3 regions of the Rothia sp. LK2588 genome follow, and region 1 is predicted to be linked to each of the others. Evidence: riboswitches for the same ligand, from Rfam matches in the RefSeq annotation. Region 1 holds a riboswitch; each other region holds the start of a gene.
What was found. A riboswitch is a leader RNA that binds a small molecule or an ion and turns the genes downstream of it on or off. The one in region 1 is predicted to bind S-adenosylmethionine.
Positions count from the first base shown of each region.

Region 2: it holds a riboswitch for S-adenosylmethionine, as region 1 does, so the genes downstream of both, VVR12_RS10005 (plasmid stabilization protein) here and VVR12_RS05365 (hypothetical protein) in region 1, are expected to answer to the same signal.
Region 3: it holds a riboswitch for S-adenosylmethionine, as region 1 does, so the genes downstream of both, VVR12_RS08170 (ABC transporter ATP-binding protein) here and VVR12_RS05365 (hypothetical protein) in region 1, are expected to answer to the same signal.

Region 1 covers NZ_JAYWLS010000002.1:220,491-228,063, reverse strand. Annotated here, with positions in the region: gene clpB (ATP-dependent chaperone ClpB) at 1-1,306, shown strand, start outside; gene VVR12_RS05380 (SDR family oxidoreductase) at 1,385-2,095, opposite strand; gene VVR12_RS05375 (Sir2 family NAD-dependent protein deacetylase) at 2,058-3,113, shown strand; gene VVR12_RS05370 (DUF3073 domain-containing protein) at 3,297-3,509, shown strand; gene VVR12_RS05365 (hypothetical protein) at 3,592-3,978, opposite strand; SAM riboswitch class IV at 3,995-4,111, opposite strand; gene purM (phosphoribosylformylglycinamidine cyclo-ligase) at 4,219-5,364, opposite strand; gene purF (amidophosphoribosyltransferase) at 5,361-7,142, opposite strand; gene VVR12_RS05350 (hypothetical protein) at 7,237-7,573, opposite strand, start outside.
Region 2 covers NZ_JAYWLS010000004.1:297,574-305,146, reverse strand. Annotated here, with positions in the region: gene VVR12_RS10015 (SNF2-related protein) at 1-511, opposite strand, end outside; gene VVR12_RS10010 (hypothetical protein) at 588-1,373, opposite strand; SAM riboswitch class IV at 1,574-1,716, shown strand; gene VVR12_RS10005 (plasmid stabilization protein) at 1,947-2,384, shown strand; gene VVR12_RS10000 (SDR family NAD(P)-dependent oxidoreductase) at 2,381-3,160, opposite strand; gene VVR12_RS09995 (DUF6350 family protein) at 3,193-4,962, shown strand; gene VVR12_RS09990 (hypothetical protein) at 4,987-5,418, opposite strand; gene purN (phosphoribosylglycinamide formyltransferase) at 5,523-6,089, shown strand; gene purH (bifunctional phosphoribosylaminoimidazolecarboxamide formyltransferase/IMP cyclohydrolase) at 6,214-7,573, shown strand, end outside.
Region 3 covers NZ_JAYWLS010000003.1:237,683-245,255, forward strand. Annotated here, with positions in the region: gene VVR12_RS08145 (glucose-1-phosphate adenylyltransferase family protein) at 1-912, opposite strand, end outside; gene VVR12_RS08150 (hypothetical protein) at 1,053-1,268, shown strand; gene VVR12_RS08155 (AMP-binding protein) at 1,345-3,462, opposite strand; gene VVR12_RS08160 (ABC transporter permease) at 3,512-4,408, opposite strand; gene VVR12_RS08165 (aliphatic sulfonate ABC transporter substrate-binding protein) at 4,408-5,451, opposite strand; gene VVR12_RS08170 (ABC transporter ATP-binding protein) at 5,478-6,278, opposite strand; SAM riboswitch class I at 6,285-6,383, opposite strand; gene VVR12_RS08175 (DUF559 domain-containing protein) at 6,584-7,492, shown strand.

The DNA of each region.
Region 1 (7,573 bases):
GCTGGCCAACGAGTCAGACCCGGCATCGGTCGAACGTTTGGAAGCGTTGCGCGCCGAGATGGCCGACAAGAAGGAAGAGCTGGATTCGCTTAACGCCCGTTGGGAAGCGGAGAAGGCCGGCCTGAACCGCGTGGGTGACATCAAGAACAAGATCGACGAATTACGCTCGGCGGCCGAAGTCGCACAGCGCGAGGGCAACCTGGCCGAGGCGTCCAAGTTGCTCTACGGTGAGATCCCTGCTCTGGAACGCGAACTGCACGACGCCCAGAAGGCGGAGGAATCCGCCGGTGGCGAGGCCATGGTCTCCGAAGAGGTCACCGCAGACGACATCGCCGAGGTCATCTCTGCCTGGACCGGCATCCCCGCCGGCAAGATGCTACAGGGCGAGACCGAGAAGCTGCTCAACATGGAGTCCGAACTGGGCAAGCGCCTGATCGGTCAGAAGAGCGCGGTGCAGGCCGTCTCCGACGCGGTGCGCCGCTCCCGCGCGGGCATCGCCGACCCCGACCGTCCGATCGGATCGTTCCTCTTTCTGGGCCCGACCGGTGTGGGCAAGACCGAGCTGGCCAAGGCCCTGGCTGAGTTCCAGTTCGACGACGAGCACGCTCTGGTGCGCATCGACATGAGCGAGTACTCGGAGAAGCACACCGTCTCGCGTTTGGTCGGCGCCCCTCCCGGATACGTGGGCTATGACCAGGGTGGTCAGCTGACCGAGGCCGTGCGGCGTCGCCCCTACTCGGTGGTGTTGTTGGACGAGGTCGAGAAGGCTCACCCCGACGTCTTCGACATCCTCCTGCAGGTGCTCGACGACGGACGACTCACCGACGGCCAGGGTCGCACCGTGGACTTCCGCAACGTGATCCTGATCCTCACCTCGAACCTCGGTTCGCAGTTCTTGGTCAACAGCGAGCTCGATGACGAGGAGAAGCGCAAGTCGGTCATGAACGTGGTTCACCAGGCCTTCAAGCCGGAGTTCCTCAACCGTCTGGACGACACGATTATGTTCGAACCGCTTACGGTTCAGGACCTCTCGCGGATTGTGGGCCTGCAGCTGGAGTCGATGGCGGCCCGCCTGGCCTCCCGCCGCATCACCCTGGACGTGACCGAGGCGGCCTCCGAGTGGCTGGGACTGACCGGTTACGACCCCGCCTTCGGCGCGCGTCCGCTGCGCCGCCTGGTGCAGACCGAGGTGGGCGACCGCCTGGCCAAGGGCATTCTGGCCGGCACCATCCGCGATGGTCAGACTGTGAAGGTGGACGTCAACCCCGACGTCGCCAGCGACGGCCTGGTGGTCACGGCCGAGTAAGATCCGCGACTTCCCGATTTTTGCCCGAGTTCCCTGTTCTGCGCAGGGATCTCGGGCATTTTTCGGTATTTCGCGGATCTAGAGGACGACGGCGTCGTCGGGGGCGTGCAGGCTACCGTCGGCCAGCGCGTCCAGTACTGCCGGCACTTCGACCACCTGCCGCGCGTCCCCCTCCTCCGCCAGGACGCGGCGGGTCAGCTCCGGCAGGCGCAACTGCTCAGGACCGGTGACGGTGACGATGCCCTGCCCCTGGTTGCCCAGCGCGGCGTCCACTAGGAAATCCGCGACCTTCGCCATGGGAACCGGCTGAACAGCCCAGTCTTGCACCTTCACCTCGGTCTCGGTCTGCTCGACCGCCGCGGGGTTCAGTGCGAACTCGTGCCACTGCGTCGAACGGACCACTACGGTGGGAACGTCGCAGGTGAGCAGAATGTTCTCCTGATCGTAGCGCGCCTGGTAGAAGGGGAATTCTTGCAACGATTGCTTCTGCACCCCGTTGATCGACAGCATCACCACGCGCTCTACCCCGGCCTTTTCGGCGGCGGTGACCACGTTGCGAGCGGCCTGCGAGATTTCTACCGAGGGATTGGCATGATCCAGCGTGGCTACCTGCGAAACGTCGATGAGGGCGCTGACCCCCTGCAGCGCCTCGCTCAGACCCTCGCCGGTGAGCAAGTCAACTCCGTCGGTGCGGGAGATCCGCACGACCTCGTGACCGGCCGCGTTCAAGCGATCGACGAGAAGGGAACCCATGGCGCCCGAAGCGCCTGCAACTGCAATCTTGTTCATGATTGCTCACTTTACCGTGGCCAAGAAACCCTGCCCGGGCAATAATGGGGGAGTGAACTTCGAATCTTCCTCACGCGCCTCCAGCTACGCCTCCGATGAACAGTCCCTAGCCAGACCAGACATCGCGATTGCCCACCGCTCGGCACTGCGCTCCATCCAGCGCGTGGTGGAGGAGACCGCGATGGCCACCGACCCGGAAGTCGCCCGCGACGGGATCGGGCAGATGCTGGACGCCGGTGGCGTGCTGGTGCTGACCGGGGCCGGGGTCTCCACCGGCTCGGGCATTCCCGACTACCGCGGCCCGCAGGGATCTTTGAAGAAACACCGGCCCATGACCTATCAGGAGTTCCGCTACGACGACGGCGCCCGCCAGCGCTACTGGGCGCGCTCCTACGTGGGCTGGCGCCGGATGCGCCGCGCCGAACCCAACGCGGCCCACTACTTGCTGGCCAAGTTCGAAGAGTGCGGCGCGCTGGCCGGTTTGGTGACCCAGAACGTGGACGGCCTGCATATGCGCGCCGGCTCTCAAAACGTGGTGGCCATCCACGGCGACCTCGATCGGGTGATCTGCCTGATGTGCGGTCATCTCGAGGCGCGCGGTCACATGGACCTGCGCATGGCCGAGGTGAACCCGGGGTACCTGGAGCGGTTGGAATCCGAGGAGCTGCAGGTCAACCCCGACGGCGATGTCGAACTCGACGACTCGTTCATTCGCGACTTCCAGATGGTCGGCTGCGAGGTGTGCGGTTCGACCCGGCTCAAACCCGACGTGGTCTACTTCGGTGAGTCCGTTCCCGCCGAGCGCAAGGCGGCGGTGGCGCAGATGGAGCGGGACGCGGCGTCCCTGTTGATCGTGGGTTCGTCGGTGGCGGTGATGAGCGGTTTCAAGCTGGCGCTCAACGCGCAGAAGGCGGGGAAGCCGATCGGCGTGATCAACGGCGGCCCCGGACGCGCCGACACCCGCGCCACCTACCTCTGGCGTACCGAGGTGGCGGCGGCGCTCGCGCAGCTCGTGTGAGGGTTGCGCTCGCGCAGTTGAGGTGATTTTTCCCGCGATTTATCACGACGTGGGATGCGAGTCTGCATAATACACAAAAAACCTGTACCCTTAAGAAACGAAACACTTGTAAGCATTCCAGGGGCTAACTGTGCTCTAGCACGCTGGCTTCGGGGACACGACGGATAAAGAGGGGGTCACGCCATGGGGCGCGGCCGTCAAAAGGCTAAAGCAACAAGGCAGGCTCGGGAGATGAAGTACTTCAGCCCCGAGACAGACTACAGCGCGCTCGAACGCGAGCTTAGTAGTACCCGTAAGAGTTCATCTCAGGCATCCTCTACTCCTCGTTACGAGCAAGAGGACGACTACTCGGAGTACATCGATAAATACGCCGACGACTACCGGGGCGACGACTAACCGGCACACCGCAACCGGAGCCGTCTGAACCATTGACAACAGAACAGCCCAGGCATCTCTGCCCGGGCTGTTTTGTTTTACCTTACTTGGATGATGCAGGACGCTGGTCGGCGGCGTGAGCCAGGTACAGCACCCGTCGATTCACCCCCGTTGAGAACGACAACAGGCGAAACTCCGGGCAGTACTCCACCGTGGTCTCCGAGTCTCGGGGGAGCGAGTTGAAGTGCTTCACCGCCTGAGATACATGCCCCGGGTGATGATGCCACATCTCTAACCGCTCTCCGCTTAACTGGAGCGTGATGAAGTTGCCGCGAGCCTCCATGTGAAACACCGGCGTCCAGCTATCGCTCTTGGCTGCCAGGCGGGCGTGAATGTGGTGTACCTCGTAACCGGGCCAATACACATCGCAGCCGCAGCTGAGAAGGCTACCGAAAACCTGGGGTTCGGGGGTGGACGGAAGATTGCTCATGATGAGCTCCTTGAAATTCGCAAACTTCCACCGGCACGGTTGCGCGGGTGGCCGATCTTCTCACAGGGGCACCGTGCGCGAAACGCGGTTGCCAGCCAACCAGCTGTGAGCCTTGAGGTTGGTCTTCTGGATCGTGGAAATTATCTTAACACAGCGAGTTCCCGATTTTTGTGCGAATTCCCGGCTGTGCGCAGGGAAAACGTGCAAAAATCGGGAACTCGCCGATCTGAAGAGGAGGGGTTAGCCGGCGTACTGGTTGAGCAGCACCGCCGCGCCGCCGTCCACGCCCTTGGCGCCCTGAACGTAATCGGGGCTCTGGGCATGGGTGCCGTCGTCCTCGGCTACGGTGCCCAGGATCCACGAGGTCAGTCCACGATCGTTCAGGCGCTTGACCGCGGCGTCCGCCACCGAGGGATCCACCACGGCGATCATACCCACGCCCAGGTTCAGCGTGCGCTCGAGGTCTGCCTGGGGCACCGAACCGAGCTCGCCGATCAGGCGGAAGATCGCCGGAACCTCCCAGGTCGAACGGTCCACCACGCCCACGGTGCCCACGGGCAGAACGCGGGCCAGGTTAGCCGCCAAGCCGCCACCGGTCACGTGCGAGAAGCCGCGGATGCCGGCGCCGGTCTTGCCGTCTTCGCCGTTGACCGGGAAGGCCTCGATGAGATCCAGGCAATCGGCGGTGTAGATGCGGGTCGGTTCGAGCAGTTCTTCGCCAAGGGTGCGGCCCAGCTCGTCCACCTGGCGGTCCAGGCCCCAACCGGCCACGTTGATGACCTTGCGTACCAGCGAGTAACCGTTGGAGTGAATGCCGGAGGAGGCCATGCCAATCAACACGTCGCCCGCGCGCACACGGTCGGGGCCGAGGAGCTCGTCCGCCTCGACGATGCCGGTTGCGGCGCCGGCGACGTCGTACTCGTTCTCGGCCAGCAGACCGGGGTGCTCGGCGGTCTCGCCGCCGACGAGGGCGGTGCCTGCCAGCGAGCAACCCTCGGCCACACCGCGCACGATGTCGGCGATGCGCTCGGGAACCACCTTGCCGGTGGCGATGTAATCGGTCATGAACAGAGGACGCGCGCCGGTGACCACGATGTCGTCAACGACCATGCCCACCAGGTCGTGGCCGATGGTGTCGTGCACGTCCAGCGACTGCGCGATGGCAACCTTGGTACCCACACCGTCGGTGGAGGTGGCCAGGTACGGTTTGCGGTAGTCCTTGAGCACTGAGAGATCGAACAGGCCGGCGAAACCGCCCACGCCACCGACCACGCCGGGACCGTGGGTGGCCTTGACTGCGCCCTTCATGAGCTCGACCGCGCGGTCGCCGGCCTCGACGTCCACGCCTGCGGATGCGTAGGTTACGGTTTTCTGGGTTTCGCTCATGAGTTGTCCTTCTCAGAATCGATGGTGTCAGCGTTCTCGGCGGGAACCTTGTCTTCGGGGAACACGAGTGATTCGAGGTCGGCGTCCGGGCTGGGCTCGCACGAACCCTCGGGGCCGTTCTCGGAGACCTGTTCGGCATCGGCCACCTCTGCTGGGGAGGGGGTGTGCTCGCCCAGCTTGTTCTCCAGCTTGTCCGAACCGGGGCGGGTCTCGATGGAAACGGCCTGAGCGCCCTCGGGCTTCTGAGCCACCGGACGCTCGGCGGTCACCTCACCGATCGACGACGACAGCGGGCCGCCGCCTCCGTTGTGTTCCTTGGTGTCGAAGATGGATTTACCGATCTTCTCGGGGATCGGGATGGGGTATTCACCCGTGAAGCAGGCGGTGCAGAGGTTTTCGCGCTGCTGGTGGGTCGCGGCGATCATGCCGTCTTCGGAGATGTAACCCAGCGAGTCGGCGCCCAGCGAGTTGCCGATCTCTTCGATGGTCAGGCCGTTGGCGATCAGCTCCGAGCGGGAGGCGAAGTCGATGCCGTAGAAACAGGGCCACTTCACCGGCGGGGAGGAGATGCGCACGTGCACCTCTTTAGCGCCGGCCTCACGTAACATGCGCACGAGCGCGCGCTGGGTGTTGCCGCGCACGATCGAATCGTCAATCACGATCAGGCGCTTGCCCTCGACCACCGATTTCAGCGGGTTGAGCTTCAACCGGATGCCCAGCTGACGGATGGTCTGCGATGGCTGAATGAAGGTGCGGCCCACGTAGGCGTTCTTGACCAGGCCGTTGCCATAGGGAATGCCCGACTCTTCGGCGTAACCGATCGCCGCGGGCACACCGGATTCGGGGGTGGGCATCACCAGGTCGGCCTCGACCTGGTGTTCGCGGGCGAGCTGGCGACCCATCTCTACGCGCGATTCGTAGACGGAGCGGGCGTTGATGGTGGTGTCGGGGCGAGCCAGGTAGACGTACTCGAACACGCAGCCGGCCGGCTTGGCCTGGGCGAAGCGCGTGGAGCGGAGGCCGCCGTCCTCGTCGATGATGATGAACTCGCCGGGCTCGACCTCGCGCACGTACGCAGCGCCAACGATGTCCAGCGCCGCGGTCTCGCTGGCCACGACCCAACCGCGGTCGAGTCGGCCGAGCACGAGCGGACGCACCCCTTGGGGGTCGCGGGCGGCGTAGAGCGTGTTTTCGTCCATGAACACGAGGCAGAATGCGCCCTGCAGAGTGGGCAGCAACTGCAACATGGCATCTTCGAGGGAATCGGCATCGTGTTCGGCCAGCAGTGCGGTGACCAGTGCGGTGTCGGTGGTGTTACCCTGCGCGATTTCACCGCGGCTGGGGGCCGCGCCGGAGTTTTTATCCAAAACCCGGTCGTAGAGCTCCGCCGAGTTGGTGATGTTGCCGTTGTGGGCGAGGGCGATGGTGCCGTGCGGGGTGCCACCGAGGGTGGGCTGTGCGTTGGCCCAGTGGCTGGCTCCGGTGGTGGAGTAGCGGCAGTGCCCGACTGCCATGTGGCCGGTCATCGCCGAGAGGGTGGACTCGTCGAAAACCTGCGAGACCAATCCCATGTCTTTGTAGACGTTGATCCGTTTGCCGTCGCTGGTAGCAATGCCCGCGGATTCTTGACCGCGGTGTTGCAACGCGTAGAGACCGTAGTAGGTCAGTTTCGCGACGTCTTCGCCAGGGGCCCAAACGCCGAATACACCGCATTCGTCTTTGGGGCCGTGGTCGATGGGGTCGAGGTCGTGCGTTAGTTTTCCGTCAGGACGAACCAATTGTTGCCATCTTTTCGAAAAGTAGGATGCAAGGGTTTCTGCGTTGACCGTTGCTTGCCGACGTTTTCCGCGTCACAACAGGCCAAGACCCTCCTTAGTCTATCCGATCGGCGGGGATCGCGCGGACTGTCTCGGCGTGCTTGGCCGAACGGCGATCCAGCAACAGGGCGATGGCCGTAGCCAGCGCCGCACCGGCAGCACCCAGGGTGACCGCAAGAATGCCGAAAACCGCTCCGCGAGAGTAGTTGTTCGCCAGGTGTTCCACGGGTGCGGGGCCGGTGAAGTTGAGCAGGCTGAGCACGCCGGCGAGAATAACGCCGAGCAGCCCACCGGTGATGGCGAAGGCTAACAGGGAGGGGGCGCGGCGGATGGTGACGAGCTGTTCTCCGTCGACGGACGCGGACGAGGGGGTCTGGTTAGGCTGAGTACTC
Region 2 (7,573 bases), on a different contig from region 1:
CGGTGCCGGAGGTGTTGTCTGCCAGTTTCGAGGCGGCATAGACGCCGAAGTCGGCCAGCTTGTTCTGCAGGTCCTCGGGGAGGGCATCTAACCCGCCGGTCTTCTCGCGCATGGACTCGCCCATGCGGGGAGTGGGGTCGGCGACCGAAGACCGCCACGTATCTGAGGAGGCGGTGAGCGCCTTGCGGACCTTCGTGGCCCGATCGATCGCGGTGAGCATGAGCGCCACCGCGTGCTTACAGTCGGTGCGCACGGGGCAGGTGCACTGGGCAGAGAAAACCAGCGAACCCGCGGTCTTCTGCGCAGGAAAACGAACGGTGACCGAGTAAGGAGCCACCGCGGAACCGTTGACCTCGCCGGTCAACGTGCGGGTATCGGGGTCGAAGGTGTAGCGAGCCACGTTGCCAGCACGCATGTATTTCTGGCCGCGCGAATAGGCGGCGTGGCCCACCTGCCGAATAATCTCGGCGGCGGTCACGGGGATGTCTGGAAATGCCGACGAACTAGCCACGGACGTCCTCTTCCGTAGACGAAACGTTAACTTAACCAGCGTACCCGAGAGGCGCTACGGCGGGCGGGGTAACGGGTTAGTTCAGTCGCTGTAAGTTGTCCAAGGTGAGGGATTCGATGACGTGCCCGGCTTCGTCCATGAGGCTCACGCCCTGGGGGTCGAGCGCGCGGAACCAGGTGCTGACCAGGTATTGCCCGTGCTGGGCGAGGCTGACCAAGATGAGATCGCCGTTATACATGCCGCGCAGGGTGACCACGCCAGACTTATGGTCGACCGTGGTCGGGCGTAGATCGAAGCGACCCTGTTTGGTGGGGTAGTAGCTGTTGAGCGCGTTGGCACACTCGGTCGTGTTGTTGGAAAACTTCTCGAGCAGATCCTCGGCCGCCTGGGCGCTGTCCGTGCGTACCACGCTGTTGTACCCGGTGATCTGGTTGATGCCGGCCTGACCGAGGTTGATGCGGCGGCGCTTGCCGTCTTCGAAGGTGAAGGGCGCGTTCGGCGTGGAAATGAGGCCCAGCGCCACCTCCTCGTAGGCACCACACTGCTGATTGACCTGCTCGGCCAGGGTGGGGTCGGGGGAGGCCTCCGCTTCGAGGGTGGCGGCGGTTCTACCCGGGGACGTCGCCCAGCCGTCGGCGGTGAAATCTTGCACTGAAGGATCCGCCATGAGATAAGCAAACGGTTCAGTGGAACGGATCTGTTGCTGGCTAGGTAGAACCTCGGTGAGATCGGTGCTGTGGGGTGAAGTGTTGGCCTGATCGGTCTCTGCCGTGGTGGTCTGGTTGCCACACGCGGCCACACTGAGCCCGAGGGCAGTGACAGCGCAGGTAGCGATGATTTTGCGTATTCCTATGCGCGACAATCTGGCCCCCTCCATGAGTGATGTCTCTAATTGAAACACAGTCTGCCCATGTCAGACGGGGAATGTTGGCGCGGAACTTAAGGTGACATAATGTAAGAATTTCACCCGAAATGGGGGCAAGGATTTGCCGTAGATCACATTAAAAAAATTTTGAGACGCCACTTTTCAACGTGGCACACGTGCGCTAATCTGGGAATCAGCTTCAAGAGATTCAACTGTCAAGCTCCGACTTGGTTGAACGCCAACCCCATGTTCACGGGTGGCTCGGATGACGAAGCGGTCTGTATTCGCGTTGCTAACGCGTTTCGTTACCAACGCAGGCTGGTACAGACAAGAGCACTTCGAAAGGAATGCGCGCACGCGCACGGTCGCCATGACTACACCGGCTCGCCCCCACGAAAATATCCAGCGTCGTATCTCTGATGCCTCAGTTCCGGTTCGTGGAGGTTTCTCCGCGATCAGCATTCACGATTACTCTCGGATCTCTCACGAGCGGTCGGAGTTTCTGAACTTCCTCCTTACGCCTAACCCCGATGGCATTCCCGCAGCACAGCATGGAGTGCTTAAAGCCGCATGAATCCCAGCGCCGGACTCCTTCTGGATTCAGACGTTCTTGCAGAGATACGCAAGGCAGAGCCCGATCGCAAGGTCATAGCTTTTCTGCGCCGCCGCTCCTATAAGGTGCTCTATATTTCGGTGCTCAGCCTTGGGGAACTCAAGGGACTCTACCCATACCCCTCCACCGAGCGGTGGCTGGGGGAGTTGCTCGCGCGCTTCGGCGCCCACGTTCTCGAGATCACCCCGGAGATCTCCCTGCAATGGGCCGGTCGCCATGCCGAACGCGGCCTGCACGCGGTGGGCTCTGAGACCACCGCCCCGGTGGCCACCGCAGCCCTCGAGGGGCTCATCTCGGCCACCGCGATCATCCACGATCTCGAGATCATCTCCGCCAAAGCGGAGGTCTACCGGAGCTGGGGCGTGGCGGCCACCAACCCGTTCCTCGACGACTAGTAGTCGCGCGTGCTCTGAATCGCCCGCGCGCTCACCTTGCTGGGCAAGATCCGCGAGAGCGCAACCAGCACCTTGTAGGGTGCCGAGGGAACGCAGACGGCGCGTCCATCGTTGTTGGCCGCGATCGCGTCTGCGACCACCTTCTCGGGGCTCAGCCAGAAGAACCGCGGCAGGTTGGGCTCGCTCTGGCCCATGTTCTGATGGAAATCCGACCGGGTCAACCCGGGGCAGACCGCCGTGATGAGCAGGCCGTCTTTGCTGTATTGCGCGTTGGCCGACTGACTTAACGACACCAAGAAGCGCTTGACCGCCGAGTAGGTACCCCCGGGGGTGAACGCGGCCACCGAAGCCACGTTGATAATCTTGCCGCGGCGGCGCGGTAGCATCGTCTCGATCGCGGTGTGCATCAGCTGCAACGGTACGCGCGCCAAGATATCTACCTGATGCAGGTGTTTCTGCGTGGTGGCCTGATGGAACGACGACCCCAAACCGAAACCGGCGTTATTGATCAGAACCTCCACCGGTGCGTCCTGCGAACGCAAGCGCTCGACCACCTTCTGAACGTCCTCCTGCCGACCGAGGTCGGCCAGCAGAATCTCGGCCTGCACACCATAGCGGGAACGCACCTCGTCGGCCACGGCGGCCAGGGCCTGCTCGCGGCGAGCGGTGAGCACCAGGGAGTAGCCCTCGCTGGCGTATGCGCGGGCGAATTCCGCTCCGATACCCGACGATGCGCCGGTGATCAGTACGTACGAATTGCTGAGCTGGTTCGACATGTTCACCAGTCTATGTGACAAGATAAAAGGCGATGAAAACCACCACCAAAAACCCAGCGTCCCGCCCCGCCATGCGGGGGCTTCCCATGCCCCTGTGGATGCAGGGGGCCCTTGAGTTAGCGCTTGCCGCGGCCTTCTCGTTAGTGGCGGTGGCGGTGCTTCTGCTGGCGGTCTGGGGAGCCAACGGCTTCGACAACCGCGACGCGTTTTCGGTGGTCACGCTTTCGGGGCAGATTTGGCAGCTGATCCACGGTGTGCCGTTGCATTTGCAGATTCCCAACCACGGTCAGTTCGCCGCGATCTCCGGCACGATGAGTCTGATCCCTCTGGGGCTGACGCTCATCCCGCTGGGGTTGTGCTTCCGCTCGGGTCGTCGGCTGGCACAGGCCTCCTACGAAGGGCAGTTCTGGGTGCCCACCCTTGCTGGGGCGCTGGCCTACAGCGTGTTCTCGGTGCTGGTCAGCCTCCTGCTCCCGGGTGTCTACAGCATCACGAACCCCGTTTTGGCGGCCATCATTCCGCTGTGGGTGGTGTTGCTCGGTGTGATCGGCGGAGGCTGGTACGAATCGCGCTCGCTGGCGCGCATGATCGGTGTGGACGCTGCAACGTGGGTGGCAGGGTTCAGCCAGTACTCGCGCTGGGCGGGCTCCTACGCCTGGGCGGTGATCCGTTCGGCAGTGGTGGCGTTCGTGGCCTTGATCGGTCTGGGCGCACTGTTGGCCGCGGTCTCGATCTTTGTGCACTGGGGCAATATCGTGGCCCTGTTCCAACAACTTCATGCCGGGGCTATCGGCGATACCGCCGTGACCCTGTTGCAACTGGGGTACATTCCTAACCTCGTGGTGTGGGCCATGGCACTGAGCACCGGCGCGGGATTCTCGTTCGGCGAGGGCACCTCGGCGAACCTGGGTGGCACCAACTTGGGGATGCTCCCCTCGCTGCCGGTTCTGGGGGCTATCCCGCACCTGGCGGCCCCGTGGTCGCTGTTGCTGTTGTTGGCGCCGGTACTGGCCGGCATGCTGGCCGGTTGGTGGTTCTTCCGGGCCGGCGAGAACCACTTCGACGACTGGGTTTCGTTGAAGCTGAAGTTCCGTCCGCTTTCCTGGCTGTTGTCCACTCTTGGTCTGGCCGTTCTCATCGGCTTGCTCACCGGCCTGTTCACTGCCGCGCTGGGTTGGTTCGCCCACGGCTCCCTGGGTCTGGGCCGCTTCACCGACATCGGCCCGCACCCGCTGTTCTTCGCGCTGATGACGGCCGCGACGGTTGCCCTGGGTGTGGTGCTCGGATCGGCCTTGGCGCCCTTGCTGGAGAAGAACGATAGCGACGAGTTGGAACGCTTCGCTGAGAGCTCGCGCGGATCGCGCCGGGCGGAAAAGAAGCAGCGTCGCGCCGAGGCGAAGGCCGCCCGCCGCACCGGCCGGCGGAAAACCGGTGAACGTGCCGAGGAGGTCTTCGTGCCCGAGGAGGACGAACCGTCCGCCGAGCGAGACCTCGCAAATCAGGATGCTTCTGGTCAGGCCGTTGCCGTCAAGGGCGGTGCCGCGCGCAACGTCCCGGCACAGACCGCGGCAGAAGACACCGCACCCGGCTCCGCCAAGGTCATCCCGCTGGGTATTCCTGCAGAACCGGCCCCCGCAGAGCCGCAACCCACAGAGCCGCAACCCACAGCGCAGAACCGAGACCAGGATGCTCCCGCGGCGTCGGAGAGTGCTGAACCGGTTCGCGAGGACGACCCCGTGAAGCCGAAACTCAGCCGCGGGCGCGTGATCAAACGTCCTAAGTCGCGGCGTCCGCGCGACTAAGCGCTCAGGCGGGCAACCGGTGGATTATTTGCCCAGCAGGGTGCCCAGCATCGAATCTTCCAGCTGTTTCTGGCACTGAGCCTGCCGGGAGATCGTCAATGCCGAATTGGTGCACCGCGCGTACTCGTTGGTCTGCTCGATGAAAATCAACTGCACCACGGCGCTGAATGCCATGAAGAAGCAACTAACCAGCAACAGCGCGGTCAGGGTGAAATCCGCCGCGGTGGCGCGAATCTTGGCCATCTTGACCAGCGCCACGATCCCGCAGACGATGGCGATCAACAGAAACACCAGCGCGGCCGCGATAAACCAACCCGCATAGCTGAGCAGAAGGAAGCCCACCAGGGCCGCCGCCATGAAACCGCGATTAAATAGGCGCAGACTGGTGCGCTGACGCTCGATCTCGCGGTCGGAAAGTTGCTGGGTGCTCGGTGGCTGAGAGGTCTGAAGGGGCATACTCCCCAGGATACCGCCCCCTCTACCGTGCGACCGAAAGACAACCGGGGTAGCGGCCAAGACTGCGCGGGAAGACCCCGGTGAGGGTACGCTAAACTCTTTCTATGCGCATAGTAGTCATGGTTTCCGGATCGGGAACGAACCTGCAATCCATCATGGACGCCGTCGCCGAGGGGCAACTGAACGTCGAGATCGCTGCAGTAGGAGCCGACAAACCCTGCACCGGGATCGAACGAGCCCAGGCGGCCGGCATCGAAACCTTTATCGTCGCACCGGGTGACCACCCCGACCGCGAAATCTGGAACCGGGTGCTCGAAGCGAAAATCGCCGAATACGACCCCGATTACATCGTCTTCGCCGGGTTCATGCGCATCGTCGACGCCGCGCTCGTGGCACGCTTCGCGAACCGCATCGTCAACACCCATCCGGCGCTGTTACCATCGTTCCCTGGTGCCCACGGGGTGCGCGATGCTCTGGCGCACGGCGTGAAAATCACCGGCCTGACCGTTCACTTCGTGGATTCGGGCGTCGACACCGGCCCGATCCTGGCCCAAGCCGCAGTCCCGGTTCTCGAGGGAGACACCGAGGAGTCGCTCCATGAACGAATCAAGGTCGAAGAGCGCCAGCTCCTGGTGCAGACCATCGCCCAGTTGCCGCAACCGAGCAACTAACGGCCCCAAGATTTAGAACCACTTCGGTTCGAAGCCTGCGGGTCGGGGCTCAAACCGACTCAACCAACCGATGAATCCATCCACCAGCCCGCAGCTCATGCGGGCGAAAGACATGGGAGTATTTGTGAGTCTCATTGAGCTCGACCGCGTGCCCGTCAAGCGCGCACTGATTTCCGTCTTCGACAAGACCGGCCTGGAAGATCTGGCGCGCGGCCTCCACGAGGCCGGAGTGTCCATCGTCTCCACCGGCTCGACGGCGTCCAAGATCGCTGAGGCCGGAGTGCCCGTCACCGAAGTTTCCGACATCACCGGGTTCCCCGAGTGTCTGGAGGGCCGCGTGAAGACCCTGCACCCGCGCGTGCACGCCGGCATTCTCGCCGACCGCCGCAAGCAGGAACACATCGACACCCTGAACGAAATGGACATCGAGCCCTTCGACCTGGTGGTTGTGAACCTCTACCCGTTCGTCGACACCGTCGCCTCCGGCGCGGATCAAGATGCCATCATCGAGAAGATCGACATCGGCGGCCCTTCCATGGTGCGCGCCGCCGCCAAGAACCACGATGCCGTGGCCGTCGTTGTTGACCCAGCCCGCTACGACGACGTGGTTCGCGCCGCGAAGGAGGGTGGCTTCACCCTCGCTGAGCGCCGCCGCCTGGCCTCGGGCGCGTTCGCGCACACCGCCGCTTACGACACCGCCGTGGCCACCTGGACCGCCGCGCAGTTCGAGACCGATGAAGACGCAAACTACTGGCCGCCCTTCGCCGGTCTCTCGTTCGAGCGTTCCGAGTCGCTGCGCTACGGCGAAAACCCGCATCAGAAGGGCGCGCTCTACGTCGACCCGGCTGCCAAGCCCGGCATCGCCCAGGCGGAACAGCTCGGCGGTAAGGCCATGAGCTACAACAACTACGTCGACGGCGACGCCGCCCTGCGCGCCGCGTACGACTTCGACGCTCCCGCCGTGGCGATCATTAAGCACAACAATCCCTGCGGCATCGCCGTGGCCAGCGAAGGCGCGGAAGATCCGATCGCCGACGCCCACGCTAAGGCCCACGCCTGCGATCCGCTCTCGGCCTACGGTGGAGTGATCGCCGCCAACCGCAAGGTCACCGCCGGCATGGCTCAGACCGTCAAGGGCATCTTCACCGAGGTCATCATCGCGCCCTCCTACTCGGACGAAGCGCTGGAGATCCTGCAGAGCAAGAAGAACCTGCGCATCCTGGTGCTGCCCGAAGGCTTCGAGCGGGAGGCCCTGGAATACCGCGCGGTCTCCGGCGGCGCGCTCTTCCAAGAGGCCGATCGCCTGCAGGCCGAAGGCGACGACCCCGCCAACTGGACCCTCGTTGCCGGCGAACCGGCCGACGAGAAGACCCTGGCAGACCTGAACTTCGCCTGGCGTGCTCTGCGCGCGGCCAAGTCCAACGGCATCTTGCTGGCCGACAACGGCGCCGCCGTGGGTATCGGCATGGGCCAGGTCAACCGCG
Region 3 (7,573 bases), on a different contig from region 1:
TGCGCCGAAGCGGGCGGGGGAGTAGGTCTCGTGATGCGCGATGACCGGCCAGCCGGGGCGGTCTAGGTCAAGTCCCTTGCCCTCGATGAGCTCCATGTGAGCCTGGTAGAAAGAGTCGAGGGTTCCGATGTCTCGCCAGTAGTCGCGGTGGCGGTATTCGTGAACAGTTCCGGTATTAACCAGGTGCGGGACGATGGTCTCGCCGTAGTCGCCCAGCGAGTTGCCGAGCGCGTCGTCCTCGTCTTCGTGGTTCTTGAACTCCTCGATCATCTCGTCGGCGGCGCGGCGTAGCGCGGCGACGTTGAAGACGAAAACTTCGGTGGCCACGAGTTTGCCCTTCGGGGTTTCGGGCTTGTAGTCGTAGGCGGTCACCCGTTGGTCGTCGTCGACCTGCACCATGCCGTAGCGCGATGGGTCTTCGCTGATCTCTGTGGTGACCACGGTCAGATCGGAACCGAGCCGGTTGTGCTGGTCGATGACCGGACGCAGGTCCAGCTGGTAGAGGTGGTCAGCGGAGAGTACCACCACGTTCTGGGCGCCGAAGGCTTCGAGGATCGGGATCTGCTGATAGAGCGCATGGCCGTTGCCGGAGGCGAAACCCTCCTCCACGCGTCCTTCGGCGGGCGGCAGAATGCGCAGGCCGTGGCGGGTGCCGTCGAGGTCCCACGGACGCCCGCTGGCGAGGTGCTGGTTAAGCGTGAAGGGGCGGTACTGCTCCACGATCCAGACGTCGCGTAGCTGCGAGTGCGCCAGGTTTGAGAGCACCACGTCGATGATGTGGTAACTGCCGCCGAAAGAGACCGAGGGCTTGGAGCGCGCGTCGGTCAGCGGCGCGAGGCGAGACCCTTTGCCGCCGGCGAGGACGAGGGCGACGGTGGGCGGTTGCGCGGTAGTGGGAAATGGATCTGACATGGCTACCTCTCGAAGGGATGAGTGTTGAGTCTGAGTGTAATGGGTGTTTATTAAGGATTTTTCATATTCCAGAGGCGCGCAAAGGGGGTTTTGCGCGGGGGAACTTCCCTTAGATGCTAAGTATACGTATAATTATAGCCATGGGATTTTTTACACGTACCTTTTTGCCTCCGAAGCTCTACCGCGCACTGAACCCGTGGCAGAGCGCTAAGTACTCCGCGCGACGCCACTACCTGCCGCGTCCCGTGCAGAAGGCGCTCCACATCAGCGCCGCCGTGCGTAACCCCTTCGGTTACGCCAAGCGCCGCGCCTCTTACTCGCTCTCCGAGCGGATCCGCCGGACGATCTGGAAGTAAAACCACCAGAGTTCAGCAATAGCCCGTAGAAGTTTCGCAATCGGTTCTAGCCACATGCGAGCTTCGCGGGCTATTTTCATGCCGTCACCCGATCCGCCAGCACCCGCTCGATCGCAGCCAGCGCCTCCTCGTTCTGCAACGAGGAGCGGTCGCCCAGCGGCTTGCCCTGGTAGAGCTGGCTCAACAACCGGCGGGTGATCTTGCCCGAACGGGTCTTCGGGATGTCCGCCACCGCGACCACGTCCTTGGGCTTGGCGATCGGGCCGATCTCCGCCCGCACGTGATCGCACAGCGCGGCGTGCAGCTGCTCGGTGGTGAGCTCGCGGCCGGCGTCCGAGAGGGTCACGAAAGCCACCGCCTGGTGACCGGTCAGTTCGTCCTCAACTGGGCAGACGCCCGCCTCCTGGACGGCTGCATGAGAGACCAGCGCTGACTCGATCTCAATCGTCGAGAGTCGGTGGCCCGAAATATTAATGACGTCGTCCACGCGGCCCAGGATGAACACGTCACCCTCCTCGTCGACCTTCGCACCGTCGCCGGCCAGGAACCAGCCGCGCTCGCCAAAGTGCCGCCAATAGGAATCCAGGTAGCGCCGCGGGTTGCCCCACACGGTGCGCGCCATCGAGGGGCCGATCTTATCCACCACGATGAGGCCCTGCTCACCGGGTGCGACCGTCTCACCGTGCTCGTTCACCACGCGGGTCGAGACGCCGGGCACCGACCGCGTCGCGCAACCGGGCTTGACGGCGGTGTGCGGTGCGCCCTCGGGGAACGTGCCGGGTGCCGCGAACTGCGGGTCGTGTGGCCGCGGCGAGCAGACCGTCGAACCGGTCTCCGACTGCCACCAGGTATCGACGAAACTGGCCGTGCCGCCGCCCACGTGCGTCCGCAACCAGCGCCACGCCTCGGGGTTGATCGACTCGCCCACCGAACCCAGCAGGCGCACCGACGAGAAGTCGAACTTGCCCGGTTCGGGGCCGTTCGGGAAGGCACCCATCAGCGACCGGATCAGCGTGGGCGCGGTGTAGTAGTTGGTCACGCCGTAGCGCTCAATCACCTCGAAATGGCGCTCAAAGGTGGGGGTGTTCGGGGTGCCCTCAAAAATCACCTCGCTCACGCCGTTGACCAGCGGGCCGTAAATCTCGTAGGTGTGCGCGGTGACCCAGGCGAGGTCGGCGGTGCACCAGTGCACGGTCGAGGCAACCTTCGCGGGGTCGTTAACGGTGCTCAACTCGTCAGGGCGCCGCACACCGGTTTCGTCGCACACGTCGGGTAACAGGTCGAAGAGCAGCGCGTGGGTGTACGCCGTCTGCACCAGGTACCCGCCCATGGTGTGCACCAGGCCTTTTGGCTTCCCCGTGGTACCCGAGGTGTAGATGATGAAGAGCGGGTCTTCGGCGTCGTGCAGGGGAGCTTCGTGGGTGTCGGGGACGTCGGCGATCAGTTCGTGGTACCAGACGTCTCGGCCGGAGGTCCACGGGACCTGGGCGCGGGCGGCGTCGTTGCCGGTGGTACGGTCGACCACGATCACGTGTTCGATGTTGTTCTCCCCGGAGCAGGCGTCGTCAGCATTGACCTTCACGGGCACGACCATGCCGCGCCGGTTCTGGCCGTCGGTGGTGATGAGTACCTTCGCGCCGGTGTCTTCAACACGGAATTTCAGCGCCTCGGCCGAGAAACCGCCGAAGACCAGCGAGTGAATCGCGCCGATGCGGGCGCAGGCCAAAGTGAAGATGACGGTCTCGGGGATGACCGGCAGGTAGATCACCACGCGGTCACCCTTCTGCACGCCCAGCTTCTCCAGGCCGTGCGCGGCCCGGGCCACGCGGCGCTGCAACTCGGCGTAGGTGAGCTGCTCGCGATCCCCGGGCTCACCCTCGAAGTAGAGCGCGACCTTATCGCCGTTGCCGTTCTCCACGTGGCGGTCCACGCAGTTATAGGCGACATTGAGCGTGCCGCCGACGAACCAGGTGATCTCGGGGACGCTGTACTGCGGCGCGCCGTTATTATCCACGCCGGTGCGCCGCGGCTTGACGAAGCGGTGGGTGTTTTCTTCCTCCCACAGCTCGCCCCAGGTGATGCGCGCCTTGGCCTGCTCCGCCCAGAACCTCACGCGCGCCTGATCGGATTCCAGTGCCGGGTTCGGGGTCGGGTTGAACGGGTCGGAAGAGGTGAAGTTCGCAGGACGCGCCACGGGGTCTCCCATCGGTTGCTGACGTAGGGGTGTCTAGTTTGGTGGTTAATTAGTTGCTGGGGAAACGATGCTTGACCCAGTCCTCAAAGAGGCCGACGAGAGCGTCGGTGATTTTACCCAGAATGGCCAGCAGGACGATCGCCAGCAAAAGTCGGTCGGTGCGTCCGTTGTTCTGCGAGTCGGTCAGCAAGAAGCCCAGACCCATGGACGCGCCCAATAATTCAGCCGCGACCAGGAACAACCACGCCTGGGCCAGTGCCAAGCGCAGACCGGACACCACGACAGGCAGAACAGCCGGGAGCTGGACTGTGCGGAAGAGGTTCACCCCGCGGATTCCGAAGGAACGGGCGGCTTCAACTAACTTGGGGTCGACGTGAGTTAGAGCGGCAGAAACGGTGGTGTAGACCGGGAAGAAAGCACCGATCGCCACCAGCGTCACCTTCGAGTCTTCACCGATACCGATCCATAGAAGCAGTAGAGGGACCCACGCCAGAGATGGGACGGCTCGAATCGCGCCGATAGTAGGCCCGATGAGGATCTTAGCCCTGGGAGACAGGCCAGTTAGGGCACCTAGTACCAGACCGAGCACCGCGCCGATCAGAAAGCCAAGCACCACACGCTGCGTTGAGATAGCAACGTGCAATCCCAGCTCGCCGCGTCCCCACAGATCGGCTCCGGCTGCGACCACCTTGGACGGCGCCGGCAACTGAACCGAGGTGAAGACGCCGGTCGAGCTCAGGTACTGCCAGAGCAGGAGCAACGCGATGGGCAAAATAGCACCTAGCAGGCCGATGCCCCGGAAACCCCGCCCGGGGCGGTTCTCACGCGACGGTCGCTGATCCGGGGCAGGACACACACCTTGGCTCGGTGGGGAATCCGCGGCTGGAGTGTTCCCTCCGTAGTTATAAGTTTCTTGGGTGGGAGTCGCAGAAGTAGAAACTGACATTACTTGCTGACCTCCTCAGCGGCGCGTGCTGGGTCAGCCTGTTCGGCGAATTTAGGTTCGACAATAGAATCCAGGGCCTTATCGATGTCTGTCTGGGCGGGGACGTCACCGGACTCCACCAGGATCGGGCCAACACCCTCAAGTACTTTGACCTGCTTTTCACCGGGAACCGGATCGATATCGAGGTTGGACCGTTCCCAGACCACCTCGGCGGTCTCACGATTGATACCGGCCTTGTCCTTAAAGATTGAGATAGCTTCTTCGCGATGATCGTGAGCCCACTGGCGAGCATATTCGTAGACGTCAACCACGGTTTGGGCGGACTCTGGGTCGGACTCGATGAACGACTCGGTTGCGTTCAAGAAACCGTAAGTATTGAAGTCTAGGTTGCGGTAGATCAGCTTGTCACCAGACTCCACTTCGGCGGCTGCCATGATCGGGTCCAGGCCACTCCACGCGTCCACCTGACCGTTATCAAGAGCGCTACGACCATCCGCGTGCTGCAGGTTCTGGATTGTCACCGAGTTCTTATCAACGCCCTCGGCCTGGAAAGCCTGCAACAACAAGAAATAGGGGTCAGTGCCTTTGGTGACAGCCACCGACTTACCCTCGAGGTCCTTCAACGAAGTAATAGTTGAATCACCGGTAGTGACGATAGCCGACCACTCCGGTTGCGAGTACAAGTCGATCACCTTGATGGGGGAACCATTGGAGCGGGCCAACAGAGCCGCAGAACCGGCAGTGGATCCCACGTCTAAGTTGCCCGAGCGTAGAGCCTCATTGGCTTTGTTGGAACCGGCCGAGTTAACCCATTCGACTTCTTTACCCTCGTCCTTCAACGCGGCCTCCAACCAACCCTTCTCCTTGATAATCAACGAGAGGGGGTTGTACGTTGCGTAGTCAATGGTGACCGTTGAATCGGCCTGGGAAGCAGGTGCTACGGATCCGTTGCCGGTTCCTTCACCGGTAACGCAACCGGTCAAAAGCAAAGAAAGAGCAGAGACGCTAGCAAGGGAAGCGGCAAAACGAGTATTCAGAGACATCATAAAAATCCTTCAAAGGCTGTGTGTTAGTGAGTGTCGACACCGAGTTCTGCCAGCAACTGATGACGAAGTTGGGTAAGGCGAGTGTCGGAACGTTCGCGGGGGCGACCTCCAGGAACCTCGACCACTTCAGTGATGGCTGCGGGAGTATTTTCGTCGGCCTTGCCCAGCACGATGATGCGGTCGGAGAGATAGAGGGCCTCGTCTACATCGTGAGTGACCAGCAAGATTGTGGTGGGGTCTTGATAATGGACATCCAACAAGAGGTCTTGCATATTGATTCGGGTCAGTGCGTCCAATGCGCCAAAGGGTTCGTCCAGAAGAAGGACGCCGGGAGCGCGGGCTAGAGCGCGGGCCAGCGAGGCACGCTGTGCCATACCACCAGAGATCTCGCGCGGGCGGTGATCTTTGTACGCAGCGAGACCCACCAGTTCGAGCAGTTTCCCGATGGTCTCCTGCCCCTCAACCTGAGCGGTGCCACGGGGTAGGCCGAGCGCGACGTTTTTCTCCACGGTGCGCCAGGGCAACAGGCGAGGTTCCTGAAAACCAATGGCGACTCGGTCATCCAAACCGGTCACGATATCACCGTCAATGCGCACGGAACCTGCCGTGGCGCGTCCCAGGCCGGCAGCCGCGCGAAGCAAAGTGGACTTGCCGCAACCGGAGGAACCGATGATCGACACGATCTCACCGGGCTCAACGGTAAACGTCACGTTCTCGAGGATGGTGGACTGACCGTGACGAGACGGAAAAGACTTACTTACCTGGTCGAAGCTAATGCTGCAGGCCTGGGTCCGCAGGGTATGGGTAAGCGGGGGTGCACTCATGTAATCACTCCATCGTCACTGGCGTTAGCACCACTGCTTTAGCTGCATAAAGCAAGGTTGCTGCGACGTCGTAGAGCCAGGTCTCTCGGTCGCTCTGGATGGTTTAGTCAGTTATTTAAAGTAGTCGCGGGCTGATTGCGGACCCAAGATTGTGACGCAGATGAACTTTCTTTGCTGAGTGTGACGATGCATTAATGCCGTGACTTCTTCGGTGCCGTGGGGTGAGCACTCGTATCACCGTCATTTATGCCCATCATGTGTCCACAAGCTTTTCCCGCCGAAGCGTCACCCGCACACTGATTTTCATGAACTCAGCCATCGTCCAGAAGGTCCGCACCCGCCGGGAACTAGAACAGGCAGGCCTCGCCCCCTCTACAATCACCAGGCGCCATCAGATCGGGTTGCTGACGAAGGTGCGCCCCGGGGTATTTGCCGATACCGAAGACTGGTCGGGGTGGAACCGCGAAGAACGCTGTTGGGCGCACCACGTGGCCGCGGTGAAGTCGGTGCGGGGCGCGGTGCTCAGCCACGAATCGGCCGCGCTCTGGCACGGAGCGCCCCTGCTCACGCGGCCCCGGCACGTGCACCTGAGCGTTCCCGGGTGTTACAGCCATTCGCGCGCTCGCATCGTCCTCCACAGCGGGCGACGAGCGATCTGTGCGCGCGCCACCTCGTACCACGGCCTGCGGATTACCGATCCGATCCAAACCGTGATCGACTGTGCGCGCATTCTGCCTGTGACCGAGGCCCTCTGCATCGCTGACTTCATGCTGTCGCAGGGGTTCTGCACGGTGCAGGAGCTCCGCGACGCCCTGGAGCGCGTCACCGGCCGCGGCTGCCGCACCTGCCGCGCGGTGGCCGAGGTCATGAGCCCCTTCGCGGAGTCACCCGCCGCAACGCTGGCGCGATGGACGATGCACGAACTCGGCTTGGCGCCGCCCGCCGAACAGAAGGACGTCTGGTGCAACGGCCACCGGTACCGCCCCGACTTTCTCTGGGAGGGTGCCCGGGTCATCCTCGAGGTGGATGGCGAGCAAACTTACTCCGGCTCTCGCGGGGAACCGATAGGGAGGCGTCACGCCGAACACCGCCGGCAACGGGATTTAGAGGCGGCCGGGTGGCGGGTGATCCGCGTGCGCTGGCGGGACGTCCAGGGGTATCCGGAGATACTCCGCACGATCTTGGAGCGGGCGGGCGTGCCGCGGTGCAGGTAACCGACCGTCATAAAACTGCACACAGTTCACAAGCCGAAACATACTAGCCAGCCTCGAAAACGAGGCAATACACTCGAAACC